Regions from separate parts of the Janibacter limosus genome, predicted to be linked through region 1. Evidence: riboswitches for the same ligand, from Rfam matches in the RefSeq annotation. Region 1 holds a riboswitch; the other holds the start of a gene.

Region 1 (5,406 bases):
GTCGAGGCAGATCGAGCCCTTCTCCACGACGAAGGGGGCCAGCGCCGGGTCGATCGCGAGCCGCACCTCCTCCCACCGGTCGCCCGGTCGGCGCTCGGTGATCGTCGCGGTCCCGTCGACGTGCCCCTGCACGAGGTGCCCGTCGAGGCGGGCGCCGAGCACCATGGCGCGCTCGAGGTTGACCGCGTCGCCGACGACCAGGTCGCCGATGACGGTGCGGCGCAGGCTCTCCGCCATGACGTCGAAGGTGACGACTCCTCCCTTCGCCTCGTGGTCGGTGACGGTCAGGCAGGCGCCGTTGACGGCGATGGAGGCTCCGTGCGCGGGGTCGGCGGTGGTGACGCTGCCCCGGACGGTGATCCGGCTGGAGTCGGCGCCCGGCTCGATGGCGACCACCTCCCCGAGCTCTTCGATGATCCCGGTGAACATCAGTGCTCCCTCCTCACGGTGGCCGTGATGGCGATGTCGTCGCCGAGGCGGACGACGTCGGTGGTGGTGAGGCGCAGCGCCTCGGTGATGGTGGTGATGCCGGCGTCCGCGAGGACCGGCGAGCCGGCCCCGAGCAGCGTCGGTGCGATGTGGGCGACGACCTCGTCGACGAGGTCGGCCGCGACGAAGGAGGCCGCGAGGTGCGCTCCTCCCTCGAGCAGGACCGAGCGCACGTCGCGCTCGTGGAGTCCCGCGAGGAGTGCGGCGAGGTCGAGCCCCGCAAGGTCGGCGGGGACGGCGAGGACGTCGACGTCGGCAGCGCGCAGGCGAGCGGCGTCAGCCCCCTCGGCGACGACCACGAGCGTCGGAGCCGCGTCGTCGAGGACGCGCGCGGTGAGCGGCACCTCTGCGCGGCTGTCGATGACGACGCGCAGCGGCTGGACCGCACCATCGATGTCCCGGACGGCCAGATGGGGGTCGTCGGCGCGCAGGGTGGCACCGCCGACGAGCACGGCGTCGCTCTGCGCCCGCAGCCGGTGGACGTCGGCACGCGCCTGGGGCCCGGTGATCCAGCGGCTGGTCCCGTCGGCGGCGGCGGTGCGTCCGTCGAGGGTGCTGGCCAGCTTCCACGTGACGAGGGGGCGGCCGGTCGCCATGGCATGGAGCCAGGCGCGGTTGCCGTGAGCGGCCGCCTCATGCCCGATGCCTTCGATGACGTCGATCCCGTTGTCGCGCAACAGGTCCGCTCCCCCACCGGCGGCCTTGGTGGGGTCCGGGACGGCCACGACGACGTGGTCGACGCCGGCGTCGAGGAGCGCACCGGTGCACGGGCCGGTGCGACCGGTGTGCCGGCAGGGCTCGAGGGTGACGACCGCGGTGCCCCCTCGGGCGGCGTCGCCGGCCTCGGCGAGCGCCATGACCTCGGCGTGCGGCCCGCCGGCCCGCGCGTGCCACCCTTCGCCCACGACCCGCCCCGCCGCGTCGAGGACGACGCAGCCGACGACGGGGTTGGGCGCGGTGCGACCCAGGCCGCGCGCCGCCAGCTCGACGGCACGGGTCATCGCGCTCTCGATGGTGGTCTGCTGCTGCATCTGCCCTCTCCGTGGTCCGACGCGGACCACGGGGGCGAAGGGAGGCACGCCAACGGCGTGTCACGGCGTGCGCGGAGACCTCGGGAGATGCCCGATGACGTCGTACCGGAGAGGGCGGACCCACCACGGAACGACCGCGACGCCGCGTGCTGCCTCCCATCCGGACTTTCACCGTCGGTGCTGGAGTTTCACCAGCTCAACCCCACCTCGAGAGGAGGGGCTCGCGGACTGTCACCGCCGGCTCGGAATTACACCGACCCCGGAGCACGCGTACGACATGACTCGTACTCCGTCGAGGGTACCCCGCACCCATGGATGACCACACGCCCTGTCCCACCCTGCGGTACGGGCTCGGTGCACAGGTCACCCGATGCGTTCGTCAGTGCGTCGCGAAGTACCGCAGCCGCGCCAGCGTCCCGTTCCACACGTTCTGGTCGACGGGGGTGGTGGAGTACTGCCAGAAGCTGTAGGTGGACCAGCCGGCCGGCTTGGTGCCGGGTGCGCTCGCGTAGCGGGCGAGCCACAGCGGAGACTTCGCGGCGAAGGAGGTGTCGCCCCCAACGCACTTGTTCCACCAGCTCGTCGCCGTGTAGATCACCGGGTAGCGGCCGGTGCGGGCGCGGTACCGGTCGAGGAAGGCGTTGATCCAGGAGCGCATCTGGGTCTGGGTCTTGCCGTAGCAGGCGGCTCCGTACGGGTTCCACTCCATGTCGAGCGCCCCCGGGAGGGTCTTGCCGTCAGCGGACCAACCGCCGCCGTGGTCGACGAAGTGGTTGGCCTGGGTCGTCCCGCTGGAGCTGTCCGGCAGCGCGAAGTGGTAGGCGCCCCGGATGAAGCCCTGGGAGTAGGACCCCGTGTACTGGTGGCCGAAGGTGGGGCTGGTGTAGGTGCTTCCCTCGGTGGCCTTGACGTAGGCGAAGCGCTTGCCGGCCTGCCACTGGGCGGCCCAGTCGACGCGTCCCTGCCAGCTGGACACGTCGATGCCCGGCACCCCCGGGGGCGTGGCTGCCACGGCGGCCGTGCTCCGCTTGGGCGTCTGCTGCACGTCGTGCTGCCGCCAGCCCATCGCCGCCTCGCCGGGGCCCGTGACCCCAGCGTCTCGTGCCTCGGCGGTCGGGGTGCGCTCAGCCGGAGCGGCACCCGCGCCGGTGGGGACGAGCAGGCCGACGGCGGTGAGCGCCGCCGCGGCCAGAGTCATGGTGGTGCGGGACATCAGGGATCCTCCAGCGACGAGTGGTGGCCCTGGGACGGGCCGAGTCGCAGGCTAGATGCCGCAGGTGGCCAGCCGGCCACGATCGTCCCCGGATCCCGTCAGGGGACGGTCACGATGTCTGCAGACCTGACGAAGGGCGACTCCCACCTCATCGGTGGGAACCGCCCTTCGTCATCGGTCCCGGAAGACCTGGGTGCCAGGGGGCACTTACTTGGCCAGGGACTTCATGATCTCGCGCATGAGGTCAGCGGTCTCGGACGGCGTCTTGCCGACCTTGACCCCGGCGGCCTCGAGGGCCTCCTTCTTGGCGGAGGCCGTACCGGAGGAGCCGGAGACGATGGCGCCGGCGTGGCCCATGGTCTTGCCCTCCGGGGCGGTGAAGCCCGCGACGTAGCCGACGACCGGCTTGGTCACGTTGTCCTTGATGTACGCCGCAGCGCGCTCCTCGGCGTCGCCACCGATCTCACCGATCATCACGATCGCGTCGGTGTCGGGGTCCTGCTCGAAGGCCTCGAGGCAGTCGATGTGGGTGGTCCCGATGACCGGGTCGCCGCCGATGCCGACGCCCGTGGAGAAGCCGAACTCACGCAGCTCGTACATCATCTGGTAGGTCAGCGTGCCGGACTTGGACACCAGGCCGATGCGGCCCGCACCGGCGATGCTCGCCGGGATGATGCCCGCGTTGGACGCTCCGGGGCTGATCAGGCCGGGGCAGTTGGGCCCGATGATCCGGGTGGCCTTGCCCTTGCTGTAGTTGTAGAACTCCGCGGAGTCCTTGACCGCGATGCCCTCGGTGATGACGACGGCGAGAGGGATCTCGGCGTCGATCGCCTCGACGACGGCCGACTTGGCGAAGGCCGGCGGCACGAAGATGACCGACACGTCAGCGCCGGTCTCCTTCATCGCGTCGGCGACCGAGCCGAAGACGGGGACGGTCTTGCCGTCGGGGAAGTCGACGCTCTGGCCGGCCTTCTTGGGGTTGACGCCGCCCACGATGTTGGTGCCCGAGGCGAGCATGAGCGTGGTGTGCTTCATGCCCTCGGAGCCGGTCATGCCCTGGACGATGACCTTGGAGTCAGCAGTGATGAAGATTGCCATGTCTTTTTTCTACGTCCTTTACTTCGCGGCCAGCTCGGCGGCCTTGCGGGCAGCGCCGTCCATGGTGGCCTCGATGGTGACCAGCGGGTGGTTGAACTCGGCCAGGATCCGGCGGCCCTCCTCGACGGCGTTGCCGTCGAGACGGACGACGAGCGGCTTGGTGGCCCCGTCACCGAGGGTCTTCAGCGCGCCGACGATGCCGTTGGCGACGGCGTCGCACGCGGTGATGCCACCGAAGACGTTGACGAAGACGGACTTGACCTGCTCGTCGCCCAGGATGACGTCGAGGCCGTTGGCCATGACCTCGGCCGAGGCGCCGCCGCCGATGTCGAGGAAGTTGGCCGGCTTGGCCTTGCCCCCGGTGAAGTCCTCGCCCGCGTAGGCGACGACGTCGAGGGTGCTCATGACGAGCCCGGCGCCGTTGCCGATGATGCCGACGTTGCCGTCGAGCTTGACGTAGTTGAGGCCCTTGGCCTTGGCCTTGGCCTCGAGCGGGTCAGCTGCCTCGGTGTCCTCGAGGGCAGCGTGGTCGGGCTGACGGAAGTCGGCGTTCTCGTCGAGCGTGACCTTGCCGTCGAGGGCGACGATGTCGCCCTGCTCGGTCTTGACGAGGGGGTTGACCTCGACGAGGGTGGCGTCCTCCTCGCGGTAGACGACCCAGAGCTTCTTGATCGCATCGGCGATCGCGCTCTTGTCCGCGTCGTCGAAGCCTGCGGCGTCGACGATCTCCTTGGCCTTGGCGTCGTCGATGCCGACATTGGGGTCGACCGCGATGCGGGCGAGCGCCTCGGGGCGCTCGACGGCCAGCTGCTCGATCTCCATGCCGCCCTCGACGGAGCACATGGCCAGGTAGGTGCGGTTGGCCCGGTCGAGCAGGATCGAGAAGTAGTACTCCTCGGCGATCTGCGCGCCCTGGGCGATCATCACCTGGTGGACCGTGTGGCCCTTGATGTCCATGCCCAGGATGGCCTTGGCGTGAGCCTCGGCCTCATCTGCGGTCTTGGCGACCTTGACGCCACCGGCCTTGCCGCGGCCCCCGGTCTTGACCTGGGCCTTGACGACGGTGACACCGCCGCTCTTCTGACCGATGGTCTCGGCGGCGGCTCGCGCCTCCTGAGGGGTGGTGGCGACGGCGCCGGCAAGAACCGGGACACCGTGCTTCTCGAACACGTCGCGTGCTTGGTACTCGAAGAGATCCACGAGGTTGATTCCGTCCTCTGCTGTGGTAACGGGGTGCGGGTCGAGAGTAACCCCCGTCCGCGGGCCGGGGCACCTCCGGCCATGGGATGAGCTCCTCGGCGATCGTTGAAGCGTTGATCACAGAGTCGTCACAACACCTCACACGCAGGTGCTCTTGGGGGTTACTCTGCAGTCACCATGGCCCCGCAGACACGCACGGTGACCGCCACCGTTTCGAGGAGCGAGCCGGCGACGACGCCGGCCCGCCTGCGCACCGGCGTGTGCCAGCAGCTGCGGCAGATGGCCACTGCGCAGGCTGCGGTGGGCGCCGCCGTCGAGATCGTCTGGGCCACGACGCACCTGTCGCTCTACCCCTTCGGCGCTCGCGCACCGCGG
Region 2 (5,406 bases), 660 kb from region 1:
CCAGGCAGATCAGGGCGGCGTTGTGCTTCTTGCCTTGGGCTCTCTTGCGGTCGTAGTAGGCCCGGGAAGCGGGGTCGTGCAGGGCGGCGAAGGCGGCGAGGAACATCGCGCGTTTGAGGTTCTTATTGCCGCTGCGGGAAGGATGTTCCCCGCGGATGGAGGATCCCGATCTGCGGGTGACGGGCGCCAGGCCGGCGTAGGCGGCGAGGTGTCCGGGAGTGGGGAATGTCGACCCGTCGCCGACCTCGAGCAGGATCCTGGCTCCGGTCCTGACTCCGATGCCCGGCATCGAGGTCAGGACCGCGGAAAGAGGGTGCGCATCGAGCATCTCCTCGACCTGCACGGCGGCCTGCTCGCGTTGGGCCAGCAGGGCGCTGAGCTGGTCGGCCAGCTGCGGCAGGACCAGTTCGGCAGCCTTGGTGCCGGGCACGCTCACGCTCTGCTGATCGAGCGCGGTCATGATCGCTTCGACGATCCCGTGGTGGGAGCGCGGCGCTCGGGGACGCACCACAGCAGCGATGCGTCGTTTGCCGGCCTGGCGTAGCCCGGCCGGTCCACCGAAGCGGTGGAGCAGCTCCAGGATCGCCTTGTGGTGCAGCCTCGATCCGATCGCTCGCTCCAGTGCGGGGTGGATCTGGGTCAGCAGCCCGTGGATGCGGTTGGTTACGCGGGTGACCTCGGCGGCCAGGTCATCGTCAAAGCCCACGATGACTTCGAGGTCGGCCAGGGCCTCCTCGCCGGTATCGACCCGTCGTAGGGCGTGCGGCAGGGTCCGGGCGGCCTCGGCGATCACGTACGCGTCGCGTGCGTCGGTCTTGGCGTTGCCCGGGTGCAGGTCCGCAATCCGTCGCATCGCCAGCCCAGGCAAGTAAGCGACCTCGACGCCCACATCGCGGGCAACGGCCACCGGGAGCGCGCCGATCGACGCGGGCTGATCGACGACCACCAGCACTGGCCCCCGCGTGGCCAACTGCTCGAACAGGGCCCGCAACGCCCGCTCGTCCTGCGGCAGGGGCTTGTCATGCAGTCGTGCGCCCTGAGGGTCCAAGGCGGTGGCGTGATGCTCGCCCTTGCCGACGTCCAACCCCAAGAACACCGCGTACCCGCGACCTGATGATGGCTCTTCCATGATGGGCCTCCCTGCCCCGCAGCGAATCTGGACTGCCGGTCGCGGTCGAGCGTCAGCAGCCGGCAGCCACGTTACGAAGAGACCACCCATCCGGGGGCCGTGTCCCTATCAGCGGTCAACCAACGCCACCAAGCCCGGTGACAACACCCCCCGGATCATCCAAACGACAGGGGCAGTCAGTCATGCCGAGCCCAGCGACCAGCATCCCCATCATCGGGGACACCAAGAAGGTAACGGGGCGAACCTGTCTTGGTCCCCTTCAGCGGGGGCGAACTTGGCTTGGTCCCCGTGGGTGGGGACGAACGATCTTGCCCCCTTCAGAGGGGGCGAACTTGGCTTGGTCCCCGTGGGTGGGGACGAACGGCCTTGCCCCCTGTGGAGGGGGCGAACGGTCTTGCCCCCTGCGGAGGGGGAACCGTCTCGGATCACGTCCCGCGTGTCGCATCTCACGGGGCCATCCGATTGCCGAGCGGCTGCTCCCTTCGCGCACAATGTCTCTGCACGTGCCACGTGACTCGGTGAAAATCCGAACCGGCGGTGAGAGCCCGCGACCCGGCTGCTGCGGCAGGCGGTGAACTCCGGTCCAGAACCCCGGGGCCGACGGTCAAAGTCCGGATGAGAGCGGCACGCGCGGACTAGGACGACGCATGTCCATCATCGAATGGATCTACTCGGCCGGCGTCGACATCGCCGGCTACCGCCTCTCGCTCATGGAGGTCATCGGGATCTCCTTCGGCCTGGCCTCGGCAGTCGGCGGGATGCTGCGCAAGGTATGGGCCTGGCCCATCGGGATCGTCGGCAACGCGATCCTCTTCTTCGTCTACATCGGCGTCACGATGGGCGTCGACGACAAGGCGCCGCTCTTCGGGCAGTCCGCCCGGCAGATCTTCTTCATCATCACCTCGCTCTACGGCTGGTGGCGCTGGCGACAGGTCAGGCAGGCCAACCACTCGGGCCAAGCGCACGCGATCACCCCGCGCTGGGCGACCTGGGCGGAGCGGGCGGGGCTCGCGGTGACCATGGTCATCGGGATCGTGGTCGTGCAGCAGGTCTTCGCCATGCTCGGTGCCGGCTGGCCCGCGCCCCGCTGGTACTTCTGGGCCGACGCCTGGATCTTCATGGGCTCGCTGCTGGCGACCTACGCGATGGCGCGGGGCTGGAACGAGTTCTGGCTCATCTGGATCGGGGTCGACCTCGTCGGCGTGCCCCTGCTGTGGCACAGCGACTACCTGCCCACCGCCGTCCTGTACGCGATCTACGCCGGCTTCGTGCTCTACGGCTTCTTCGTCTGGCTGCGCGCCTCACGCACCGAGCGTCCGGACGGTGAACCCGCGGCCGGCGCACTGTCACCGGCGAACTAGGCTGGACTCCCGTGAAGACCTTCGAGACCCTCTTCGACGAACTCTCCCGCAAGGCCGCCGAACGGCCGGAGGGATCGGGCACCGTGGCGCAGCTGGACGCCGGGACCCATGCCATCGGCAAGAAGATCGTCGAGGAGGCCGCCGAGGTCTGGATGGCGGCGGAGTACGAGAGCAAGGAGGAGCTGGCCGAGGAGATCAGTCAGCTGCTCTACCACCTGCAGGTGTTGATGATCGACGGTGGCCTCACCGTCGAAGACGTCTACACCCACCTCTGAGAGGACCGCCGTGCGCATCGCTGTGCCCAACAAGGGCTCCCTGTCCGAACCCGCCGTCGAGATGCTCCGCGAGTCGGGGTACCGCGTCCGCCGCGACAGCAAGGAGCTGATCGTCGCCGACCCCGACAACGACGTCGAGTTCTTCTACCTGCGTCCCCGTGACGTCGCCCTCTACGTCGGCAAGGGCCAGGTCGACGCCGGCATCACCGGCCGCGACCTGCTGCTCGACTCCGGGTCCGCTGCCACCGAGGTCATGGGCCTGGGCTTCGGCGGATCGACCTTCCGCTTCGCGGGCCGTCCCGGTGAGGCGAGCAGTGCCGCCGACCTCGACGGGCGCCGGGTGGCGACCTCGTACTCCGGCCTCGTACGTGACCACCTGGCGGCGAAGGGGGTCACCGCGGAGGTCGTGCGTCTGGACGGAGCCGTCGAGACCGCCATCACGCTCGGCGTCGCCGACGCCATCGCGGATGTCGTCGAGACGGGAACCACCCTTCGCCAGCAGGGCCTGGAGGTCTTCGGCGAGCCGATCCTGCGGAGCGAGGCCGTGCTCATCCGCCGCAGCGACGCCAGCGAGGCCGGCATCGACGTACTCCACCGTCGCATCAAGGGCGTCGTCACCGCGCGCGAGTACGTGCTCCTCGACTACGACTGCCCCGCGGAGCTCGTGGAGCGGGCCGTGCAGCTGACTCCGGGCCTCGAGTCGCCGACCGTGAGCACCCTGCACGACGAGCGCTGGTGTGCCGTGCGCTCGATGGTCCCGCGGGGTCGGACCAACCGGATCATGGACGAGCTCTACGACCTGGGCGCGCGGGCCATCCTCGTCACCGAGATCTCCGCGTGCCGACTGTGACCTTGCCGGACAGGGCGAGCGCCCCCGCCTTCCGCCCCACGCGGGGTCGAGTCGTCTCGACCTCGCTCGGAGTGGCCATCCTCGTGGGCTCGATCGCGCTGGCCATCGCGCTGCCCGAGCGCTTCGGGGTCATGGACCGCTTCACCTGCGCCTTGATCGGGGTCGGGGTCGCCGGCTTCATGTCGCGCTACGCCACGATCCACGCCCGCCCCACCGCGGAGGGCTTGTGGGTGCGCAACCTTGGCCCGGGCGAGCTCGTCCTGTGGGAGGAGATCACGACCCTGCGCTTCTCCGAGGGCATGCCCTGGCCCCGGCTCGACCTGGCGGACGGCATGGACATGGCCGTCATGGCCATCCAGCGCTCCGACGGTCCGCGGTCGGTCGAGGAGGCACAGCGCCTCGCCGATCTCATCGGTCGGTAGGGCCAGCCTCGGGGTCCATCTCGAGGATGATGTGGGCGCGATCCCGGGTGTGGTCGGCGGCGAAGAGAGTGGCCTCCTGCTGCGCCCACATCTCCCAGTACTCCTCGAAGAGCGGTCCGTCGCGGTCGATGGCGCGTCGGCGACGCAGGTCGGCGGGGCCGTCGAGCCAGACACGGGTGCCCTCGAGGGGGGACGCCTCTCCGACGCTCGACCCGCACCCCTCGACGACGAGGCGGTGGCCCACCGTGATCGGCAGCAGCGGACCGGGTCGGTCAGCGAGCCAGTCCCAGGTGGGGACCACAGGCTGCTCGCCGCGGGCGAGCGGGCGCAGGACGTGCGCGACGAGCATGTGGCTCGCTGCGGCCAGACCGGACCAGCCCGGGTAGACCGAGTCCATCGACACCACGGGGGCGTCCCACTCCCGGGCGATCGCGCCGGCCAACGAGGTCTTGCCCGAGCCGCTGCGTCCGTCGAGCGCGATGACACGCACGTCCCCGCACGACGGGGGTGCGGTGGCGGCATGGGCCAGGACCTGCTCGAGGGGCGACATCGGGGCGAAGCGTATCCGCCCCGCTCGGTAGGCTGCCCCCGTGTCCCTCGCCGTGCGTGTCATCCCCTGCCTCGACGTCGACGCCGGACGGGTCGTCAAGGGCGTCAACTTCGAAAATCTGCGCGATGCCGGTGACCCGGTCGAGCTCGCCCGCCGCTACGGGCGCGAGGGGGCCGACGAGCTGACCTTCCTCGACGTCACCGCGAGCAGCTCGGACCGGGCCACGACCTATGACGTCGTCACCCGCACCGCCGAGGAGGTCTTCATCCCCCTGACGGTGGGTGGGGGCGTGCGCACCGTCGACGACGTCGACCGGCTGCTGCGCTGCGGCGCGGACAAGGTCGGCGTCAACACTGCCGCGATCACCCGACCCGAGCTGATCAGCGAGGTCGCCGATCGTTTCGGTGCCCAGGTCCTCGTGCTCTCGGCCGACGTGCGCCGTCGTACCCACGAGGACGGCTCTCTCGCAGGCGGGTTCGAGGTCACCACCCACGGCGGCCGCACGCGCACGGGCATCGACGCGATCGAGTGGTGCGCCCGGGCGGCGGAGCTCGGTGCAGGGGAGATCCTGCTCAACTCGATGGACGCCGACGGGACCAAGGCAGGCTTCGACCTCGAGCTCATCCGCGCCGTGCGCGCAGAGGTGAGCGTCCCGGTCATCGCCAGCGGGGGAGCAGGGTCCGCCGCGCACATGCCGCCGGCCGTCGAGGCCGGCGCCGACGCGGTCCTCGCGGCGAGCATCTTCCACTTCGGCGAGGTCTCGATCGGTGAGGTCAAGGACGCGCTCGGCGTCGCGGGACACCCCGTCCGCCGCGGCCG

The links. A riboswitch is a leader RNA that binds a small molecule or an ion and turns the genes downstream of it on or off. The one in region 1 is predicted to bind FMN.
Region 2: linked by a shared signal. The riboswitch ahead of pnuC (nicotinamide riboside transporter PnuC) and the one ahead of ribD (bifunctional diaminohydroxyphosphoribosylaminopyrimidine deaminase/5-amino-6-(5-phosphoribosylamino)uracil reductase RibD) in region 1 are both predicted to bind FMN.

Annotation. Positions count from the first base shown of each region.
Region 1 is NZ_CP036164.1:526,735-532,140, reverse strand. It holds gene EXU32_RS02615 (riboflavin synthase) at 1-429, opposite strand, end outside; gene ribD (bifunctional diaminohydroxyphosphoribosylaminopyrimidine deaminase/5-amino-6-(5-phosphoribosylamino)uracil reductase RibD) at 429-1,520, opposite strand; FMN riboswitch at 1,663-1,792, opposite strand; gene EXU32_RS02605 (lysozyme) at 1,900-2,733, opposite strand; gene sucD (succinate--CoA ligase subunit alpha) at 2,941-3,831, opposite strand; gene sucC (ADP-forming succinate--CoA ligase subunit beta) at 3,850-5,031, opposite strand; gene EXU32_RS02590 (lipase family alpha/beta hydrolase) at 5,209-5,406, shown strand, end outside.
Region 2 is NZ_CP036164.1:1,184,933-1,190,338, forward strand. It holds gene EXU32_RS05715 (IS110 family transposase) at 1-1,129, opposite strand, end outside; FMN riboswitch at 1,630-1,760, shown strand; gene pnuC (nicotinamide riboside transporter PnuC) at 1,777-2,490, shown strand; gene EXU32_RS05725 (phosphoribosyl-ATP diphosphatase) at 2,502-2,765, shown strand; gene hisG (ATP phosphoribosyltransferase) at 2,827-3,615, shown strand; gene EXU32_RS05735 (PH domain-containing protein) at 3,603-4,037, shown strand; gene EXU32_RS05740 (hypothetical protein) at 4,024-4,587, opposite strand; gene hisF (imidazole glycerol phosphate synthase subunit HisF) at 4,628-5,406, shown strand, end outside.